DNA from 4 places in the Arthrobacter sp. B055-34 genome. Region 4 is predicted to be linked to each of the others. Evidence: riboswitches for the same ligand, from Rfam matches in the RefSeq annotation. Region 4 holds a riboswitch; each other region holds the start of a gene.
The links. Region 4 has a riboswitch for S-adenosylmethionine ahead of AC5RWO_RS10740 (aminotransferase class V-fold PLP-dependent enzyme). Riboswitches for the same ligand answer to the same signal wherever they lie in the genome.
Positions count from the first base shown of each region.

Region 1: linked by a shared signal. The riboswitch ahead of AC5RWO_RS14525 (DUF1737 domain-containing protein) and the one ahead of AC5RWO_RS10740 (aminotransferase class V-fold PLP-dependent enzyme) in region 4 are both predicted to bind S-adenosylmethionine.
Region 2: linked by a shared signal. The riboswitch ahead of AC5RWO_RS20535 (MFS transporter) and the one ahead of AC5RWO_RS10740 (aminotransferase class V-fold PLP-dependent enzyme) in region 4 are both predicted to bind S-adenosylmethionine.
Region 3: linked by a shared signal. The riboswitch ahead of AC5RWO_RS08110 (hypothetical protein) and the one ahead of AC5RWO_RS10740 (aminotransferase class V-fold PLP-dependent enzyme) in region 4 are both predicted to bind S-adenosylmethionine.

Region 1 covers NZ_JBNHFQ010000007.1:120,939-126,303, forward strand. The annotation lists gene AC5RWO_RS14510 (FAD-dependent oxidoreductase) at 1-1,067, shown strand, start outside; gene cls (cardiolipin synthase) at 1,098-2,507, opposite strand; gene AC5RWO_RS14520 (aminodeoxychorismate lyase) at 2,663-3,535, shown strand; SAM riboswitch class IV at 3,668-3,782, shown strand; gene AC5RWO_RS14525 (DUF1737 domain-containing protein) at 3,793-4,014, shown strand; gene AC5RWO_RS14530 (rhodanese-like domain-containing protein) at 4,011-4,376, shown strand; gene AC5RWO_RS14535 (O-succinylhomoserine sulfhydrylase) at 4,380-5,365, shown strand, end outside.
Region 2 covers NZ_JBNHFQ010000015.1:55,135-60,476, forward strand. The annotation lists gene AC5RWO_RS20530 (acyl-CoA dehydrogenase family protein) at 1-980, shown strand, start outside; SAM riboswitch class I at 1,058-1,224, shown strand; gene AC5RWO_RS20535 (MFS transporter) at 1,318-2,664, shown strand; gene AC5RWO_RS20540 (LLM class flavin-dependent oxidoreductase) at 2,712-4,160, shown strand; gene AC5RWO_RS20545 (acyl-CoA dehydrogenase family protein) at 4,157-5,342, shown strand, end outside.
Region 3 covers NZ_JBNHFQ010000003.1:447,970-453,334, forward strand. The annotation lists gene AC5RWO_RS08090 (MFS transporter) at 1-519, shown strand, start outside; gene AC5RWO_RS08095 (LysR substrate-binding domain-containing protein) at 569-1,540, opposite strand; gene AC5RWO_RS08100 (PIN domain-containing protein) at 1,640-2,101, opposite strand; gene AC5RWO_RS08105 (hypothetical protein) at 2,098-2,223, opposite strand; SAM riboswitch class IV at 2,291-2,413, opposite strand; SAM riboswitch class IV at 2,577-2,744, shown strand; gene AC5RWO_RS08110 (hypothetical protein) at 2,755-3,081, shown strand; gene AC5RWO_RS08115 (TM0106 family RecB-like putative nuclease) at 3,211-5,365, shown strand, end outside.
Region 4 covers NZ_JBNHFQ010000004.1:470,497-475,861, forward strand. The annotation lists gene AC5RWO_RS10730 (metal ABC transporter substrate-binding protein) at 1-146, opposite strand, end outside; gene AC5RWO_RS10735 (class I SAM-dependent methyltransferase) at 253-1,017, opposite strand; gene AC5RWO_RS10740 (aminotransferase class V-fold PLP-dependent enzyme) at 1,174-2,547, opposite strand; SAM riboswitch class IV at 2,589-2,701, opposite strand; gene hisN (histidinol-phosphatase) at 2,815-3,702, opposite strand; gene rsgA (ribosome small subunit-dependent GTPase A) at 3,771-4,874, opposite strand; gene aroA (3-phosphoshikimate 1-carboxyvinyltransferase) at 4,876-5,365, opposite strand, start outside.

The sequences.
Region 1 (5,365 bases), on a different contig from region 4:
CAGAAGGCTACATGATCGATTTCTTCGGCTCCGGATGGCAGGCGGCAACCCACATGGGCGTTATCGGCAGAATCCGTGAACTGGGATACGACGTCAACCGGATCGACTACGTGGACGCCCGCGGCCGAAGCACGGCCCATCTGGGCTATGAGAGCTTCACCAAGGTGGTCGGCGACCGGCTGCGCAGCATACTGCGCCCCGATCTGGAACAGGCCATCCGCGAAGTGCTGCCGGACTCGGTGGAACTGCTCTATTCCACCACGATCAGCTCGATCCATGACCCGTCCGCCGCAGCGGCCGTGTCCGGCGGGAAGGTGGACGTGGAACTCTCGGACGGCCGGCGACTCACCGCCGACCTGCTGATCGGGGCCGATGGGATCCACTCGGACATCCGCGGCATGGTCTTCGGGCCCGAGTCCGACTACTTCAAACTCCTGGGGTTCCACGTCGGCGCATATTCCTTCCGCGACAACCGGGTAAAGGACATTCTGGCCAACCGGTACGTCATTACGGACACCTGCAGTGAGGCCATGTTCTTCTACCGGCTGCGGGACGGCAGTATTTCGGCGCTGGGCGTCCACCGCACCGACAAGCAACAGCGCCCGTGCGATATCCAGCAGGAATTCCGCGAGCGCTACAGGTCCCTGGGCTGGCTGTGTCCGCTGGCGTTGGAGCATTGTCCCGAATCCTTCTACTACGACCAGGTGGCGCAGATCCGGATGCCCCGCTGGCACCGCGGCAGGGTAGTCCTGCTGGGAGATGCCGCCGCGGCAGTCTCGCTGCTGGCCGGCCAAGGCGCGTCGTTGGGCATGGCCGGCGCCTACGTGCTCGCCGACGAACTGGCCAAACATGACCAGGTGCCGGATGCCCTCGCCGCCTTCGAGGCACGGTGGCGCCCGCACGTCGCCGAGCAGCAGAAGGCCGGGGTGTCCGCCGCCAAGTGGTTCATTCCAGCAGACCGCCGCGCCCTGCTGATGCGGCGGCTCTCGATGCGGCTGATCAAGGTACCGGGCGTCAGCAGGCTGGTCAGCGGCGCCGTCGTCGGTAAAATCGGGGCCGCGATCTGAGCATCTCGTCCGGCTACAGCATGATGGGAGCTATTGGAGGGTCGCGGTCAGGCGGGCAACGTTGTCGACGTAGCGTTCCCACCGGGTGCGCTGGCCCCACTCGTCCAGGGTGATCTCCCGGGAAACCTCGCGGTAGCTTTGCTGGATTTCGCGCATCTTGCCGACGATGTCGCCGCCGAGATGCATGACCGACACTTCCAGGTTCAACGAGAAGGAGCGCATGTCCATATTGCTGGAACCCAGGACGCCGACCTCGTCGTCCACGGTGAAGTGCTTCGCGTGCAGCACCAGCGGCTTCGGATACAGGTAGATGCGCACACCGGCTTCCAGCAGGGCCTGGTAATAGGAACGCTGGGCATGGTGGACCAGGAACTGATCCCCCTGTTCCGAGACGAAAAGTTCGACGTCGACACCGCGCTGCGCCGCCGTCGTAATCGCATAGAGCAGCGAATCATCCGGCACGAAGTACGGGCTGCAGATGGACAACCGCTCCACTGCCGCATAGATCAACGTGTTGAACAAGCGCAGGTTGTTCTCGGTGGCGAAGCCCGGGCCGCTGGGAACCACCTGGCACGTCGTGGGGCCCGGCTCGCGGACCGGTGCCGGCGTGAACAGCTCGCTGCCGAGGGTGTCGTCCGTTTCGCTGGACCAGTCGGTAGCGAACACCACGTTGAGCGCGGTGACGATGGGACCTTCATAGCGGGCCATCAGCTCCACCCACTGCCGTCCAGTCCGCTCGCTGGAGGCGCGGTGGTAGCCGGGCTCGATCAGGTTCTGCGACCCGGTGAAGGCCACCCGTCCGTCCACCACGAGGATTTTGCGGTGGTTGCGCAGATCGATACGGCGCCATTGGCCCCGCACGGGCAGCAGCGGGAGCATGCGTTGCCACTCGATCCCGCTGACCTGCAGCCAGCGCCGGAACTTCCGGTAGCCCTTGATCCGCATGGTGCCGAGGTGGTCGAAGAGCAGGCGGACCCGGACACCGCGGGCCGCGGCCTCCTGCAGGGCCACGAAGAGCTCGTCGGTGACCTCGTCCTTGGCCATGATGTAGAACTGGATGTTGACGAATTCCTCCGCCTTGCGGACGGCGGCGGCCATCGCGGCGATGGAACCCTCGTAGTCCGGATAGAGCTCCACGTGGTTGCTGTCCACCATCGGGAAAGAGCCGAGCGAGCGGTTCAGTTCGGCGGCCGAATGGACCCAGGCGGGGGCATCGCGTTCGCTGCGCGGTTCTTCCATGTCCTGCGTGGCTGCCCAGACCTTCCGGTTAATCTCGGTCTGTTTGGCGATCCGGCGGTCCGAAAGCCGGAAACTGCCGAACATGAAGAACAGGGCCAGGCCGACCAGCGGAATGAAGAAGATGGCCAGCAGCCAGGCCATGGCGGTGGTGGGGCGGCGGTTGCCCGGCACAATGCCCAGCGCAGCGATCCGGATTCCCATGTCCAGTATCGAAGCCACCACGACAACCCAGTCCGGGAACGTGCCCAGACCCGCAAGCGACCACAACACGGCAGCGAACTCCTCCCTTTCCCGCCGGTCCACGGCGCTGTCCTTGTACAGCCTAATGTGCCCGCGCGGCAATCTATGCTGATCCCATGACTGTTTTGGTGTTTCTCGACCCTGCCCTGGAGAACGGGCGCATCGCCGACGCCACAAAGCCGCAGCTGATGGCGACCGATCTGGGCGCCACCCGCGGCGACGGCATTTTCGAATCCCTCCTGGCGGTGGACGGTGTTCCCCGCAAGGTGCAGGCGCACCTGGACCGGCTCGCGTCCTCGGCCCGCATCATGGACCTGGACATCCCGCCGGCCGATGCCTGGGAGCGGGCCATCGCCACCGCCGTCGCCGAACATGCTCCCGTCGAAGAACTGGTGCTCAAACTGCTGGTCACGCGCGGCGAGGAGGGCGCGGGCCGCCCCACCGCGTGGGTGCAGGCCTCGCTTCCCGGCTCCACCGGCAGGGACCAGCGGCAGGAGGGCCTCGACGTGCTGCTGCTGGACCGCGGCTACGACAGCAACATCGCCGAGCGCGCGCCGTGGCTGTTGCTGGGCGCCAAGACCCTCTCCTACGCCGTGAACATGGCCGCCCTGCGCTATGCCAAGGCCAACGGCGCGGACGACGTCATCTTCACCTCCACCGACGGCCTGGTGCTGGAGGGCCCCACCTCTACCGTGCTGATGGCGACCGTGCGCGACGGCGTCCGGAAGCTCACCACGCCGCTGCTCGAAAACGGCATCCTGCCCGGCACCTCCCAGGGCGCCCTGTTCAACGCGGCCGCGGATGCCGGCTGGCAGCTGGGCTATGGGCCGCTGGAACCGCACCATCTGCTGGCGGCCGACGCGGTGTGGCTGGTCTCCAGCATCCGGCTGCTGGCACCGGTCAAGTCCATCGACGGCCAGGCCATCCCGGTGTCGCACGAGATGACGGAGGAACTGACGGCGCTGCTGGCCAAGGGCAGCCGGGAGTAGCCCAGCGCTTCCTGCGGCGGCGAGGGCTGCGGCCTTCCGTCGTCGTAAACCTACGTAACGGTTACCAATGATGACGACGGCGGCGCCCCGGCTTGGGTGCCGGGGACGGCGCCGTGCTACTTTCTTGAGCAGAGTAACGAGGTCCAGCGTCAAGCCCTGACTGTGCTGGCCGGCAACCCTCTTCACGGCGGGGTGCCTCAGGTGACTACTCGGCAGTGTTCATTAGGTTCATTTGCAAGCGTGATCAGGAGTACCCCATGCCCCCGTTGGAACAACCCGTCCAGTCCCCCGTTGACAATGCGGCGGGCAGCCCCCTGCCCTACCGGTTGCTGACCGGGCCGGACGACAGGTCCTTCTGCGCCCGGGTCAGCGCGGCGTTGGCGGAGGGCTACGAACTCTACGGCAACCCCTCGATTGCCTTCGACGGCGAACGCGTCATCGCCGCCCAGGCCGTGGTGCTGAAGGGACACAGCGCATGAGCTACGCCGGAGACCTCACCGTGGAAGAAGCCGTGGAGAAGCTGCGCGGCGGTGCCGTCCTCGTGGACGTCCGCACCGAGACCGAATGGCAGCAGGTGGGTGTGCCCGTGACGAACGACGACGGTGCTCCCGCGCGCTTCATCGAGTGGAACCGGATTGACGGCAGCCGCAATGCCGCGTTCCTCAACGAACTGCAGTCGCTGCGCGGCAAGGAGCTGTTGCTGATCTGCCGTTCGGGGCGGCGCTCCATCGATGCCGCTATCAGCGCCACCGCCGCCGGGCATACCGCGTACAACGTGCTGGGCGGCTTCGAGGCCGCCGGCGGCTGGCAGCAGAGCGATCTGCCCTGGAAGAGGGGCTAGCCGGTGGCGCCCCCGCAGTCTGCCGGCCCGGGGCCGGACCTGGCGGAACTGCGCGCCGGCTGGGACCCGCAGACGAGGGCGGTCCGCGGCGGCCTTGACCGCACGGGCTTCCAGGAAACCTCAGAAGCCTTGTTCCTGACGTCCGGCTACGTTTTTGATTCCGCCGAGGCAGCCGAAGCCTCCTTCAACGGCGAGGTGGAGCGCTTCGTCTACTCCCGCTACGGCAACCCCACGGTCGCCGCCTTCCAGGAACGGCTCCGGCTGCTCGAGGGCGCCGAGGCCTGCTTCGCCACGGCCAGCGGCATGAGCGCCGTCTTCACCGCCTTGGGCGCCCTGCTCGCCGCCGGTGACCGGGTGGTTGCGGCGCGGAGCCTGTTCGGTTCCTGCTTTGTCATTCTCAACGAGATCCTGCCGCGCTGGGGCGTGGAGACGGTCTTCGTCGACGGGCATGACCTCGCCCAGTGGGAGCAGGCCCTCGCCACCCCTGCCGCTGCGGTCTTCTTCGAGTCGCCGTCCAACCCGCTGCAGGAGCTGGTGGACATCCGTGCGGTGGTGGACCTGGCGCACGCCGCCGGGGCGCAGGTGGTGGTGGACAATGTCTTCGCCACCCCGCTGCTGCAGCAGGCAACGGAACTTGGTGCCGACGTCGTTGTTTATTCGGGTACCAAACACATGGACGGGCAGGGCCGCGTTCTTGGCGGCGCCGTGCTGGGCTGCGCGGATTTCATCAACGGCCCGGTCAAGCAGCTGATGCGCCACACCGGTCCCGCGCTGAGCCCGTTCAACGCCTGGACGCTGCTCAAGGGGCTGGAGACGATGTCCCTGCGCGTAAACTATGCCACCGCATCCGCCCTGGAGATCGCCCGCTGGCTGCAGACACAGCCGGCGGTGCGGCGCGTGGTCTACCCGTTCCTCGAGTCGCATCCGCAGTACGAACTGGCGCGCCGCCAGATGAGCGGCGGCGGAACCGTGGTCACGTTTGAACTTGA
Region 2 (5,342 bases), on a different contig from region 4:
TTCCGCAGGCCCTGCGCGCGCACATCGCTTTGACGGAGGAACACCTTTACCACCATCACCGCGAAGATCGCAGCGTCTGGCTGCAGCGGTTCGCCAACGGCCAGCTGGCCGGCAACGCGTGGACCGAGCCCGGCGCCGGCGGCACGGGCACCGTGCTGGACGAAGCCGGCGGCAAGCTGGTGCTGAACGGGCGCAAGTTCTACACCACCGGCACCATCTTCGCCGACTGGATCGATGTGACGGCCAAGCGCCCGGACGGTTCGGACGTCTCCGTCATCCTCTCCACCAAGACCGCTGGCGTGGAGACCTTCGACGACTGGGACGGCTTCGGCCAGCGGCTTACAGGCAGCGGGACCACGGTGTTCACCGACGCCGAAGTGGACCCGGCCAACGTCTCGGCCTTCGCCGATCGCTTCCCCTACCAGACGGCCCTCTACCAGCACATCCTGCTGGTCAGCCTGGCCGGCATCGCCAAGGCCGTGGTCACCGACGTCGCCGCGAACGTCCGCGAGCGGAAGCGCGTCTTCGGCCACGGCAACGCCCCGCTGGTGCGTAACGACGCCCAGATCCTGCAGGTTGTCGGCGAAATCAGCGCCAAGGCCTACGCCGCGGAAGCCACCACCCTGCGCGTGGCCCAGAGCCTCGACCGGGTCTTCGCTTCAAGATTGCAAAACGACGACGCCGAAAAGGCGGCCAACATCGCCGTCGAACTTGAATCCGGCCAGGCGCAGATTGTGCTGAGCAATCTGGTGCCCGACGCGGCGGGAGCCCTGTTCAATGTGCTGGGTGCATCCTCGACCAGCACGGGCAAGGCGCTGGACCGCCACTGGCGCAATGCCCGCACCGTGGCCACGCACAACCCGTTCATCTACAAGTCGCGGATCGTCGGCGACTGGGAGGTCAACGCTACGGAGCCGCCCTATGTCTGGACCATTGGTGTCGCCGGCGCCGATGCGGAACGCCAAACCGCAGCAGTCTAGCCGTTCCGTGTGGGGCCGGTTACGGCATGTGACGACCGCTTTTTCGCGGACCGGTGACTGGTCCCACACTGAACGTGTAACCATCCCGAGCGGCTGAGAGACCTGGCTCTATGACGCCGCAGCAACCCTGGTCACGACGAATCTCCCTGGATTCGCGCTGATAACAAGGAACTTGTCGAGGGCTGCGCCGAACTAGCGCAGTAAGACCTGTTCCGTAGGGTGCTACTGCCAGGACCGATGGAGTAAGCGCCTCAACCGGTCCCTCCCACTGCCTTCTGCCGTGGTCCGATCGGATGTGCGCTGCATCTTCTCGGCTGACGCCAAAGGAGAGACAGTAATGAGCACCACCGTAAACCCTTCCCCGCCTAAGAAAATGACTACGAAGGTCGCCGTCGCCAGCTTCATCGGCACGACGATCGAAGGCTATGACTTTGTCCTGTACGGGCTCGCAGCGGCCACCGTTTTCGGGCCATTGTTCTTCGCCCCGGCCGAACCACTGGTCGGCACCATCGCCGCCTTTGCGACTTACGCTGTCGGCTTCGTCGCCCGTCCGGTCGGCGGGATTCTCGGCGGCCACTTCGGCGACCGGATCGGTCGCAAGACTGTGCTGGTTGCCTCGCTGCTGCTGACCGGTCTGGCCACCACCGCCATCGGTCTGCTGCCGGTCTACGCACAGATCGGCTGGGTCGCCCCCGTACTGTTGCTGCTGCTGCGTGTTCTCCAGGGCATCGGTTACGGGGCCGAATGGGCCGGTGCGGCCCTGATGACGGTGGAGCACGCCAAACCGAAGCGCCGCGGACTGACCAGCAGCGCCACACAGCTGGGGCCGACCTCCGGCATGCTGCTGGCCACGGGCGTGCTGCTGGTGCTGGAGAACTCCATGACCAACGAACAGTTCCTGGCCTGGGGCTGGCGGATCCCCTTCGTGGCCAGCTTGTTGCTGGTTGCCGTCGGACTGGTGATCCGGTTGTCCGTTGAAGACAGCGCAGAGTTCAAGCGTGTACAGCAGGTGGAAAAGGTTGCTGACCGCCCGGTGCTGGAGAGCATCAAGACCCACCCACGGCAGGTTGTGCTCACTACTGGCCTCCGCATCGCGCAGAATGCCTTCTACTACGTCTACACCGTCTTCATCCTGACGTACCTGACCCAGGTCTCCGGAACGGACCGCAATACCGGCCTGGCTGCCGTGCTGATCGCGTCCGCGCTGGGCCTGGTCACCGTCCCGCTGTGGGGCTGGCTGTCGGATGTCATCGGCCGGCGCAGGGTCTACCTCTTCGGGGCAGTCAGCAGCGCCGTGGCCGTCATCCCGTTCTTCTGGCTGCTCGATAGCGGTGTGTTCTTCCTGATCGTCCTCGGCGTGGTGTTCGGCCTGAACGTCGGACATGACGCCATGTACGGTCCGCAGGCGGCGTTCTTCTCCGAGCTGTTCAGCACACGCGTCCGGTTCAGCGGGGTCTCCCTCGGCTACCAACTCGGCTCGGTACTCGGCGGCGGCCTGGCACCCCTGGTGGCGACGGCTCTGCTGGCAGCCGGCGGCGGGAATCCGGTCTGGGTCATCGTGTACTTCCTCGGCGTCTCAGCCATCACCATCATCGCCACGCTCAAGGCTCCCGAGACCAAGGACCGACCATTGTCCGGGAACGACCAGGCGGATGCGAAGCCGGAGCTCGTCTCCGCTTCCTGACCCGAGCCGGGACCCGGCAACCGCACTTTCAAAGAAAGGGGCCCGTTTTGGCCACCGAGAGTACGCGTTACCCGCAGGGGCGTCCCCGCCTGCTGCTGAGCGCCTTCGTCATGAACACCAACAGCCATATCATGGGCGGACAATGGCGGCATCCGCAGGCGCAGCAGCACCGCTTCAATGACCTGCAGCTGTGGACGGACCTGGCCCGGCAGCTGGAGGAAGCGAAGTTCGACGCCTTGTTCTTCGCCGACGTCGTCGGTCTTTACGGCGACGACGACGGCGGATGGGCCTCGCACATCCGGCGCGGCCTGCAGGTGCCGGCCAACGATCCTCTCATCCTGCTGGGCGCGCTTGCCGGCGCAACCCGGGAGATCGGGCTGGCGGCGACCTCATCGGTGATCCAGAGCCATCCGTTCCAGTTCGCGCGGCAGATGTCCACCCTGGACCACATCTCCAACGGTCGCGCAGCCTGGAACATTGTGACCAGCGCCTTGGATAATGCGCACCGGAACTTTGGCGGCGGCGGCCTGGCCGCGCACGAAGACCGGTACGCCTGGGCCGAAGAGTACGTCTCCGCGGTCTACAAACTGTGGGAAGGCTCCTGGGATGACGGCGCGCTGGTCCAGGACAAGGCGTCCGGAGTCCACGCGGATCCGGAAAAGGTCCATAAGATCTACCACCGCGGCGAACGGTATTCGATCGATGGACCGCACCTGTCTTCGCCGTCGCCCCAGCGGACCCCGGTGCTGTTCCAGGCAGGGAGCTCGGGCCGCGGCCAGCAGTTCTGCGCCGCCAATGCCGAGGCGACCTTCATGCTGGCGGCGCATCCCGAAGCCGCCGCCACATATACCGCAGCCGTGCGGAGCCAGACGGTTGCGGCCGGGCGCAGGGCCGAGGACCTGAAGTTCTTCCAGGGGCTGCATTTCATCGTCGGCGGCACCGAGGCGGAGGCGGACCGTAAAGAAGCCGAGCTGGACGAATACCTGGACTCCGGAGCGATGATCGCCCACATCGCCGGCGGTCTCGGCGTAGATCTGGGCGGACTGGATCCGGACACGCCGCTGGGCGATTTCCAGACGGAAGGCACGCAGGGACACCTGGAGAGCCTGCGCAAATCGGTCCCCGGAGGCAACCCGACCTTGCGCGATATCGCCAACTTCCGCGGGCGGGCCCACCGGGTCAAGGGAACCCCGGAACAGATTGCCGACCGGCTGGAGCAGTGGCAGGACGCCGGCGTGGACGGCATCAACATCATCAACCAGATCCTGCCCGGTTCCTACACGGACTTCATCGACGGAGTGCTGCCGGAACTGCGCAGCAGGGGACTGGCGCAGACAGAGTACGCGCGGGGAAGCTTCCGGGAAAAGCTGTTCGGCGGCGGCGAGGGCTACAACGGGTCGCAGCTCAACGACCGGCACCCCGCACGTCAGTACCGCGGCGCCTTCGATGAATTCTCAGCCGCAGCACAGAACAAGGTTTTGGAAGGAAGACGATGACGGAAACTATCGCGAACGAGTGCACCGAGACCGCGGAAGCAACTTACGGGCGGTTGGCCGGCCGCTTTCGGCCGGTCTTCGAGCGGATCGCCCAGGGGGCACTGGACCGGGAACTGAACAGGATTCTGCCGTTCGAACAAGTTGCGTGGCTGAACGCGGCAGGCTTCGGGAAACTGCGGGTGCCGCTGGAGCATGGCGGCGACGGTGTCTCCTTCGAGCACTTCTTCCGCCTCCTGATCGAACTTGCGGCGGCGGACTCCAGCGTCGCCCACCTGTACCGCTCACACTTCGCCTTCGTCGAGACGGTTGGCCTGGAAGGCGAGGCGTTTGCCCGCCGCTGGTATCCGCGCATTGTGGCCGGCGAGATCTTCGGCAACGCGGCCACGGAGAAGGCCGGAAACGCGCTGGGCACCACGAACACCAAGCTGGTCAGGGACGGCGGGAGATGGCTGCTCAACGGTGAAAAGTACTACACCACCGGCAGCATCTTCGCGGAGTGGATCGCGGTCATGGCCAGTACCGACGGTATCGAGGGGCGGCAGTACGCCGTCGTCAATACCAAGCAGGCGGGCGTGGAGATCGTTGACGACTGGGATGGCTTCGGCCAGCAGCTGACCGGGACGGGGACAACCTACTTCCGCGATGCCGTGGTGGAGCCGGCCGACGTTATCGAACGCAAGCCGTCGAGCACGCACGAACCGGCATTCTTCCAGCTGGTGCTGCTCGCCGTACTGGCAGGGATTGGCAATGCGGCGCTCGCGGACGCGAAGATCCTGGTGCGGAACCGCAAGCGGACCTTTAACACCGGAACCGGCGAACTGTTCCGCAATGACCCACTGATCCTTCAGCTTGTCGGCCAACTGTCGGCCAAAGCATTCGCCGCCGAATCGGTGGTCCTGACCGCGGCACGGGAACTGGATGCCGCGGCAGACAAGTCCCTCCCGCTCGACGACGTTCAGCGTTACATCCGCGGGGAAGCTGCTGTGGAGAAGGCGCAGATCGTTGTTCCGGAGCTGGTTCTTGAGGCCACCGGGCAGCTGTTTGACGTCACGGGAGCCAGCGCGACGTCCAGGGGCAAAGCGCTGGACCGCCATTGGCGCAACGCTCGGACCGTAGCCACGCACAATCCCACCGTCTTCAAGGCGCGGACCATTGGCGACTATGAGGTCAACGGCACCACGC
Region 3 (5,365 bases), on a different contig from region 4:
GCGGTCTCCTACATCATCGAGGCCGGCGTGGACACGACCTCGGTCCTCAACATCAAGGCTGTCGGCGCCACCCTGACCATCGTGGCCATCTGGTTCGCGGCCCGCCTGAGCGATAAGTACGGCCGCAAGCCGGTCATGCTGGCCGGCATGATCGCCGGAGCCGTCCTGGCCTACCCCATCCTGTGGCTGCTGCAGACCGACACGCTGTGGGGCTTCGCCATCGGCCTGTTCCTGGCCAACGGCATCATCCAGGGCGTGATCTTCGGGCCGTTCGGCGCCTTCGTGGCCGAGCTCTTCCCCACCCGGATGCGCTACACGGGCGCCTCGCTGACCTACCAGTCTTCCTCGACCCTGGGCGCTGGCTTCACGCCGATGATCGCCTCCGGCCTGGTCATCATCGCCGGCGGGGAGCTGTGGCTGGTCGGCCTGGTCTGGCTGCTGTCCTTCGTCGTGGCGGCCGTCTGTGTGCTGGCCACCAAGGAAGGCAAGAACATGGACCTGAGCAGTGAAATGAAATAAAAGTACGACGACGGCGGTGCCGGTTCCTGCGGGAGCCGGCACCGCTTGGTTAAGCGGTGTTTCGGTTCGGCCGCCCGGTCAGCCCTGCCTCGCCGCTGCTCTGCCGCCCAGCTGCCCTGTCGCCGGCGTCGACGCTTTGGGCGCAATAATCCATCAGCGCGGTCAAGCGCCGGCTTAACCGTTGGCGCCCAGGGTAGGCGAAACAGATGTCGCTGTGGCCGATATGCCCGTCGATGGGAACGCAGACGAGCGGCAACCCTTCGTAGCTGACATCCAGCGGAGGCCGCTGGACCAGGACCGTATAGCCCAGCCCGCGGGCTACCATCCCGCGCACCGCTTCGAAACTGGTCGACCGCCACGCGATTTTCGGGTCCAGCCCGGCGTCGCGCAGGTTCGGCAGCTGGTTGTCGCGCACCGAGGGGATGTCCAGCAGCACCATGTCGTCCTCGGCGAGTTCCGGCAGCGCGATCTTCTCGCGGTCGGCCAACCGGTGCTCCGCGCCCAGCAGGATGTAGGGCCGACCTTCCTTGATCACCCGCATTTCTGCGCCGCCGGTGACATGCCGCGTGTGGGTCAGCACGGCGTCGAGCCTGCCCTCCAGCATCTGCAGTTGCAGCTCATCGGCCGCCCCTTCAGTGATGGTCAGCTCCAGTTTGGGATTCGGCGCCGCGAAACCCGCCGTCATCAACGGAACCCAGAACGCCGAGAGCGTGGTGTAGCAGCCGATCGCCAGCGGCCCGGCCAGTTCCCCGTGCCGTTCCTCGATCCGGGCCTGGATCTCCTCGGCTTCGCGCAGGAGCACCTGCGCGTCCTTGAGGAAGCCCCGCCCGGCAGTGGTCAGGGTAATACCTTTCGCCTTGCGCCGGACGATGAGCTGGGTCCCGACGGCCTTTTCCAGCTCGTTGATGGCCAGCGACATTCCCGCCTGCGACACATGACAGGCCTGTGCAGCGCCGCTGATGGAGCCGGATTCAGCGACGGCCACGTAGTACTGGATCTGACGCAAGGTGTACCGGAACATAAGGAAAGCCTATCCAGTTCCACCCGCTTCCACAGTTCCCCTGGCGGTTTTTTAGCAGGCTCCCCACGCTGTTTCCCCACCCTGGCTCAGCACCGCGCGTTATCCGGGCTTATGGTCCGGAGCCGCAGTCTGCGCCACGGCGTACCTGCCCACTTGCCACGGATCGATGGCCGGCACGGCAAGCTTGCTGTAGCCGGCAACGTTGCGGGACACCACGGTCAGGCAGTACCGGACGGCCGTGGCCGCGATCAGCGACTCCACGGCCGGAACATCCGGGCGGCTGGACATCGGCCCCCAGACCGTCGCGACCTTCAGGTCCACCGGCAGGATGAAGCCCTCAAAACGCTTGGTCAGCTCCGCAAGCCAGCGGCCGTCGTCGTTGTTTGACGCAGTTTCCTGCTGGGCATGCGCGGCACGCAGTTCCCCAACGGTCAGCGCGGAGATGAAGATGCGCAGGTGTCGGCGCTGCTGCAGGAAATCGACGACGGCGGCGTGCGGCTCCGCGCTACGCACCTCCGTCACCACATCCGTATCGAGCAGCAGGCCGGCTTGCTCCCTCACGAGCCCGTGTTGATCGGGTTGGCGGCGGCAGACCGAGCGGCGGCAGCGCGGCCGGTGCGGAGGAGGAAATCGACAAAATCCTTCCGGGCGGCTGCTACGTGCTCGTAGTCATTGAGGCTCATTACGCGCAGATCCTGGCGTGCAGGGGAAATACTGGTCATGAAAAACGGTGCCGGGCACCGGTCCTTTCGCGTGCTCTTGCCCGCACCATCTGCCAACGGCGAATGCAGGCCGCTTCGTCATCCGAACCACCCATAGAGCGTGGGGTTGGTATGCGGCCAAGTCGGAGCTTAGCGACCGCAGTTCCTGAAGCTGTTGAGAGTATGCCACGGGTTCGGCGTCGCGTCACGCACTGTTGTTCATGCTGTGTAACAGGACGAGAACCAGCGACTCGAAGCGACATTTAGCCCAATCCGGATGTTTACCTGTGGGCAATCGTTTGGCTATCTGCGTCCGTGACCATATAGTAGGAGTGCTTCACGAGATGTGACGGGCAACACAATCGGCTAGCCGGTGGTGTTGCCAAGGCTCCGACCGGTCACGCACCAACCCCATGTTCGTGGGTGGTTCGGATGACGAAGCGGCCTGCATATTCGCAGAACGACGAGGTTCTAAGGGGGACCCGTGCGGGCAAGAACTATCGAGAGAACGAAATGATGAATACATACTCAACAGAACACGACCGCAAGCACACCGACCAGGCCGCGAGCCTTCCGGACGAAAGCATCTTTGACGAATGGGTGGATGTCCGGATCCACATTGAAGCCCAGCTCAGCCTGGTGCAGTTCTGCCAGCAGGGCGTACAGAAGATGTTCTTCTCAGAGGACATCGACGCTGTGCAAAAGGCCGCCCTGGACTCCGACGGCACCGCCCAGTGGTGTGAGAAGTACGCGAAACTGCTCATTCCCAGCACCCGCAGCGGCGCTGGCAACCGATTCTTTTCGCTGGTGCGGATGGAAATGGACCCTGCGGACAGGTAACCGCCGCAGCACCGTCATAAATTGTCAGACCGGGCTGGTAGAAGTCAATTACGTCTATCAACAACCGCGGACGCCGGAAATCAGCTCAGGGATTCCGACGCCGGCGGCACCGTCAGCCCGGGAGGCCTTGTGTTCCTGCTTGAATCCGAATCAGCCGGCGCCGCACCGGAACTGGTCTTCACCGCCAGTGACCTGGTGGTCGCTGCCGGCTGCGAGTACCAGTTGCTGCGGAAGCTGGACGAGAAGCTGGGCCGCACACCCAAGGCCGTCTTCGCTCCGGACGAGATGCTGGAGCGGACGGCGGTGCTCGGCGATGTCCATGAGCACCGGGTGCTGCAGGAATTCAAGGACCGGTTCGGGGCCGGCGTGGTGGAGATTGCCGAAACCAGCGGCTACACCCGCCCGGAGCTGACTGCCAAGCACGCCGAATCCATTACCGCCCTGGAGGCCGGGGCTGATGTCGTGTTCCAGGCAGCGTTTTTTGACGGCAGCTTCCATGGCCGCTCGGATTTCCTCGTCAAGGAGAACGACGGCGGGACGTTGCGTTACGCGGTGTATGACACCAAGCTGGCCCGCCATGCCAAGGTGACCGCCCTGCTGCAGCTTGCCGCCTACGGCGACCAACTCGCCAAAGCCGGAATCACGCCCTCCCCCACGGTCACACTGGTGCTGGGTAACGGCGTGCGCAGCAACCACAGCCTGACGGACATCCTGCCCGCCTTCAAGGAGCGCCGGACCCGGTTCCTGGCCATCACCGGCCAGCACCGTGGGCAGCCGGATCCCGTGGCCTGGAATGACGAACGCTACACCGCCTGCGGCCGCTGCGATTACTGCTCCGAGCAGGTCAAACTGCACCGGGACCTGCTGCTGGTTTCACACATGAGCACCACGCGCCGGCGCCAGCTGATGGCAGACGGGATCCGCACCATCGATGACTTCGCCGCCATGCCGCTGCCGGCGGGCGAAGACTCCGGCGGAACGTTAGCCAGGCTGCGGGATCAGGCGCGCATGCAGACCGGCGTCCAAGAGCCGGACGGATCGGTCGAATTCACGGCCAAAGACGGTGAATCCCATAAGGTCTCCTACCGGGTGCTGGAGCAAAACGCGCTGGCCGCGCTCCCCCGCCCCAGTCAGGGTGACATTTTCTTCGACTTCGAGGGGGATCCGCTCTGGCAGGATGCCGCCGGCACGTGGGGCCTCGAGTACCTTTTCGGCGTGGTGGAGAACCCGGTCTCCCCGCAGGACAAGCCGCCGTTCCTGCCGTTCTGGGCGCACAACCGTGCGGAGGAAGGCCAAGCCCTGGCCAACTTCCTGGACTACGTCGCACAACGGCGCGAACGGTATCCAGACCTGCACATTTACCACTACGCCAACTACGAAAAGGCAGCCCTGCGCCGACTGTCGCTACAGCATGTCCTGGGCGAGGACGCCGTGGACGGGCTGCTGCGCGAAGGCGTGCTGGTTGACCTCTACGACACGGTGCGCAACAGCCTGCGGATCTCGGAGAACTCCTACAGCATCAAGAAGCTCGAGCCGCTGTACATGGGCGATAACCTGCGCAGCGGTGATGTGACGGATGCCGGGGCCTCGGTGGTGGCTTATGCCCACTATTGCGAGGCACGTGATGCCGGCCGGGCCGATGAGGCGGCGAAGATCCTCGCCGGAATCAGCGACTACAACGAGTACGACTGCGTCTCCACACTCGAGCTGCGTAACTGGCTGCTCAAGCTGGCGGCCGAACGTGGCATCCAGCCCGGCTCGACCGCCGATGGCGTTGCCGCAGTCGACGGCGGGACAGCACCTGAGGTTCCGGACGAGCCGTCCCAGGACGAGCAGCGGCTGCTGGACCATGTGGCGGCCGCTGCGGACAAGGCCGCGCATACCGGCGAGCCGTTGTCCGATGATGACCAGGCCATCGCCATGGTTGCCGCGGCGGTCGGTTACCACCGCCGCGAGGACAAGCAGTTCTGGTGGAGCCACTTCGACCGGCTGAACGCGCCGGTGCCGGACTGGGCAGACACGAGGGACGTGTTCATCGTGCAGGACGCGGAGGTTGTTGAGGAGTGGGCCGTGCCGCCGGGGAAGCGGAATCCTGTCCGCGTGCTCCGGTTGACCGGAACGCTGGCCCCCGGCTCGACCATCAAGGAAGGCACCTCGTTGTGCCGGCTCTACGACCGGCCGTTTCCGGACTTCCTGCAGGCCAGGGACACCGGCGTCGACCAGCGCAGCTACTGCTTCGAAACGCAGGTCATCGAGTTGGATGCGGCCGGCGACAAGGATGTCC
Region 4 (5,365 bases):
TCTGCAAGCACTGTGAAGGTGGTCAGTACCATGGGGCGCTCGTCGGACGGCTCCGGAACGGCCGCCGAACCGTTGCCCACGGGACCGCAGGCCGTCAGCATGCCCAGCGACAAGACGGCCAGCACGGACCACAGTTTTTTCGGCATGCCTAAATTTATCGTAAAGGGGTGCCGGAATAATAGGGTGCGGCTAAAATTTCTGTTCGTTACCGGTCGGAGCGGCACGGAATGTTGGCGCAGAAAGCCCTCGAACTTAGCGGTCAGCCTTCACCGCGCGCCAAGTCAGGGTCAGGTAGGGGAGCTGGAGAATCTCTTCCCGGTCATGGCCCAGATGTTCATGCAGGTACCAGTCCAGATTGGCCAGGACTTTTGCGCGCGTCTGTTCGCTCGCCCGCAGGTAGTAACTGCGCGACTTGACCAGCTCCAGCAAGTCGCCGGGCGTCAGCGGATCGGCCCAGTGGGTTTCGTGGCCCTCAGGCCCGATGAACTCAGGACCGATGAAGGGGCGGAAGTCCGGCCTGTAAACGTCACCGGCATGCATGATCCGGGAGAGCCGGTGGACCCAGGGAATGGAGACATCGAGCTGGTTCCAGATCAAGCCCAGCGTTCCCTCGGGCCTCAGGATCCGGGCAGCCTCCGTGCTGGCCGCTGCCTGGTCCACCCAGTGCCAGGCCTGCGCCACGGTCACCAGATCGACGGCGCCATCGGCGATGCCGGTATGTTCGGCCGTCCCCAGCAGGATCCGGGCCGCGGGATAGTTGGTTGCCAATTGTTCCAGCATGTCGGCCGAGGGATCCACGGCGGTCACCCGCAGGCCCCGGGCGAGCAACGCGGCCGTATATTTTCCGGTACCGGCGCCTACATCCGCGGCGTCCCGTGCCGACTGCGGCAGCAGCCAATCGACGGCGTCATCCGGGTAGCCGGGACGGACACGGTCATAATGCGCACCACCCTGCTGGAAGCTGCTGCCGAACTCCCGGCGCCGTTCGTCGTCCATCCGGGGTCCGCCGCGAACCACTGCCACACTCCTCGTGCACCCTCTGCTCTCGGTCAGGGGCCTCTCATTGACCTGTCATTGACGCCGCCAGCCGCCGGTCCCGTTGCACCGGCGGCTTCGCAACGACGGGTCAATTAGATCATGCCCCATCCGGCACGCAGGGATACGTTCCTAGCCCTAGGAGCATGGCGACGCCCCGGCGGTTCCCGGCGTCACGGGTGCCCACTCGGGGAAGGCCCGTGTTTCCACCGCTGGCACCCAGCGTCCGCTCTCGACGACATAGTCGTGGCGCAGTCCGTCACGGACCAGCGCTGCCACTCCGTCCGCGAGCCGGGCCGTGTCTTCCAAGCGGGAACCCAGCCCGAAGCTGGCACGCAGCGAACCGGACGGCAGCCCGAGGCGGTTGAGCAAGGGATGGGCGCAGAACTTCCCGTCCCGCACGCCGAGTCCGTGTTCTGCCGAAAGATACGCGGCCACGAGGCCAGCGTCGTATCCGGCCACCGAAAAATTTACGACGCCGATGGCATCCAGCGGGGCGGTCTCGCCGCTGAAAATCCGGTGCACGGTGACCGAGTCCACCGCCTCCAGCCGCTCGATGAGATACCCACGCAGCACGGACTCATGCTGCTGCCACGCTTCCTCGTCCAGCTGCGCAATGTGCTCCGCGGCCCGGGCCAGGGTGGCCGCACCGAGCACATTGGGAGAGCCGGCTTCGTGCCGGGCCGGCCCAGTTGTCCAGACCACGCCGTCCAGCCGGACCTGTTTCACTGCGCCGCCGCCAGCCAAATGCGGTGTGCCGGAATCGAGCCAGTCGGCCCGGCCGATGATCGCTCCCGCGCCGAACGGGGCATAGAGCTTGTGTCCGGAGAGGACCACATAGTCAATGTTGTCCCGGGCAATGTCGAGCCGCCGGTGCGGGGCGAGCTGTGCCGCATCCACCACTACCCGGGCACCATGCCGGTGGGCAAGCCGCGCGGTTTCGGCGATCGGGAAGATCTCGCCGGTAACATTCGACGCTCCGGTGATGGCAACGAGGGCCACTTGGCCACCTGCCAGTTCGGTCTCGATGGCCTCGAGCGTGCCGGCAACACTCGGCCGGGCCACTACGCTGCGGTGCGGTACCGCCTGCCAGGGCAATAGGTTGGCGTGGTGCTCGATGTCCAGGTACAGCACTTCGCCACCGGCCGGGATGCAGCCGGCGAGCAGGTTCAGGGAATCGGTGGTGTTGCGGGTGAAGATGACCAGGTCATCGGTCCGCCCGCCCACAAAAGAACGCAGGACTTCGCGTGAATGCTCGTAGACGGAGGTGGAGACCTGGGATGCGTACCCGGCACCGCGATGGACGCTCGCGTAGTAGGGGAGCAGTTGCTCGAGATAGGCGGTGACGGAAGCCAGCGCGGGTGCCGACGCGGCGTAGTCCAAATTGGCGTAGCGGACGGTGCCGCCGTCCAGCAGGGGAGCGGCGAGTTCTGCGCCGGTAACTTCCTGGAACGGTTGTTCCGCTGCCAGCAGCTCGGGGGACAGGGTGGAGTCGATAACAGTGGTGCTCATATGACCTCATCTGGTGAGGGATCCGTGCGCATGGCAGAGCGGATCCGCGCTTGCCGAACCAGTCAGGCACGGCCAGGTCGTCACCCGGGGCACCCCGCCGCGTTAGGAGGGTTGCCGGCCAGCAAACCGGGGTTTAGCGCTGGCACTCGTGACCTGCCATCGAGATTATTGTCCGGCCGGAGCAGCCGCATCTTTGTTACGGGAACGAAAAGGCGGCCATCCCCGGAATGGGGACGGCCGCCGTCGTAATTCGTCACAATGGCAGCGTCAGCGCAGGCCGTCCGCCTCCACGGAGGCCTCCGGAGCGGTTTCCGGCAGGGGCGCATCCTCCGGGTGTGCGGCCGGACGCTGGCCGCGCAACTGGGGATTGAGCCGGTAGAGGACCTCCTCGTGCAGCGTGCCGTTCGTGGCCAGCGCGTTGCCGCCGAAGGGTCCGTCCTCGCCCTCGAGCGAACTGAACCGTCCGCCGGCCTCGGTCACGATCGGCACCAGTGCCGCCATGTCGTAGAGGTTGAGTTCCGGTTCGCAGGCAATGTCGACGGCGCCCTCGGCCACCATGCAATAGGACCAGAAGTCTCCGTAGGCACGGGTGCGCCAGACGGATTCGGTGAGGCCGAGGAACTCCGGGAAGTTGCCCCGTTCCTGCCAGCCGGTCAGGCTGGAATAGGAGAGGGACGCGTCCTCGAGCCGGTTGACATCGGATACCCGGAGCCGGGTGGCCGCGGACAGCGAACGTCCCATGTAGGCGCCGGTTCCGGTCGCGGCCCACCAGCGCTTGCCCAAAGCGGGGGCGCTGACCAGGCCGACCACGGGGCGGTCTTCGTCCACCAGCGCGATCAGGGTGGCCCAGACCGGCACCCCGCGGACGAAGTTCTTTGTGCCGTCGATGGGGTCGATGATCCAGCGGCGGGAGCCGTGGCCGCTGCTGCCATACTCCTCCCCAAGCACCGCGTCGCGCGGCCGGGCCCGGGAGAGTTGGCCGCGGATGGCCTCTTCGGCGGCGCGGTCCGCATCCGTGACAGGGGTGAGATCCGGCTTGGTCTCGATTTTCAGGTCCAGCGCCTTGAAGCGGGCCATGGTCTGCGAATCCACGGAATCGGCCATCACATGGGCCAGGCGCAGATCATCGTTATAGCTTTGAACGTCACGGGTCATAGGCTTCAACTTATCCTTATTCGGTGGCCGGATGCGGGATGTGAAGTCCCCGGCCGACGACGGCGGTGCTACTGGAACCCCAGTTCCTTAGCCTGGGCGCGTTCTTCCGTTCCCAGCAAACGGCGCAGCGACGCCAGCCGTGCCGGGCCTGATTCGCCGGCCTGCCCGGAAGCCACCCACGCGTCCACCCCGCAGTTGACCGCGTGGTCGTCGTGCTTGCAGCCCCGCTCGCAATCGGCGGTGCCGGGCTCCAGGTCGGGAAAGGCGGAAATGATCCGGTCCGGGTCCACATGGGCGAGTCCAAAAGAACGGATGCCGGGCGTGTCGATGATCCAGCTGCCGGCCGGGGCATCGGTCAGCTTCAGGGCCAGCGCCGAGGAGGAAGTATGCCGTCCCCGCCCGGTCACGGCGTTGACGCCGCCCGTGGCGCGTTCCGCACCCGTGAGCGCATTGACCATGGTGGATTTGCCGACGCCGGAATGGCCGAGCATGACGCTGACCATCCCGTCCAGATAGCCTTTCAGCTCGGCCACGGCGTCCCGGTCGAGACGGGCCGAAAGCCCGTCGGCGGACCGTGCATCAATTCCAAAGCCCTCAGTGCCGGCGGTCCGGCTGACGATGACGGGCAGATCGAGGTGCCGGTAGTTGGAGAGCAGTTCTTCAGGATCTTTGACGTCCGCTTTGGTGACGCACAGCAGCGGGCTGATCCCGGCGTCGTACGCTGCTACCAAGGCACGGTCGATAAAACCGGTGCGCGGCTCCGGGTTGGCGGCGGCCACCACGATGACCAGTTGGTCCGCATTGGCTACGACTACCCGCTCCACCGGGTCGGTATCGTCGGCGCTGCGCCGCAACAGCGTCCGGCGTTCTTCGATCCGGACCAGCCGAGCCAAAGAGTCCGGCTCGCCCGTAATGTCACCGACGAGCGCTACGAAGTCGCCGGCTACCACCGGGCTGCGGCGAAGCTCCCGGGCACGGGCGGCGACAACCACCCGTTCCTGGGCAGTGTCTTCATCGACGACCGCGGTGTAGCGGCCGCGGTCCACGGTGATGATCCGCCCGATGACCGCGTCTTCGTGGGCGGGCCGTTCCTTGGTACGCGGACGCGAGCCGCGCTTGTTGGGACGGATGCGGACATCGGATTCATCCCACGTACGGTTGCCGCGCACCACCTTAGAGCGCTCCCGCCTCGGACTGGCGGACGGAAGTCTCGAACAGGTCCTGCCATAGCCGCGGGAACTCGGGCATGGTCTTGGCCGTGGTGCCGATGTCTTCGACTTCCACGCCCTCGACTGCCAGCCCGATAATGGCTCCGGCAGTGGCCATCCGGTGGTCCTCATATGAATGGAAAACCCCGCCATGCAGCGGCCTCGGACGGATGATCAGCCCGTCCTCGGTTTCTTCGGCGTCGCCGCCTAAGGAATTGATTTCCGCGACCAGAGCCGCCAGCCGGTCGGTTTCATGTCCGCGCAGATGGGCAATTCCGGTGAGCCTGGATTCGCTGCCGGCCAGGGCGCAGAGCGCCGCCGTGGTGGGGGCAAGTTCGCTGGTGTCGGCGAGCTGCGCCCCGATGATCTCTGCCCCGCCGGTCACGGTGAGGGTGTCGTTCTCGTAGCTGACGGTGGCGCCGAGTTGCGCCAGGATGCTGCGCCATTTGTCACCT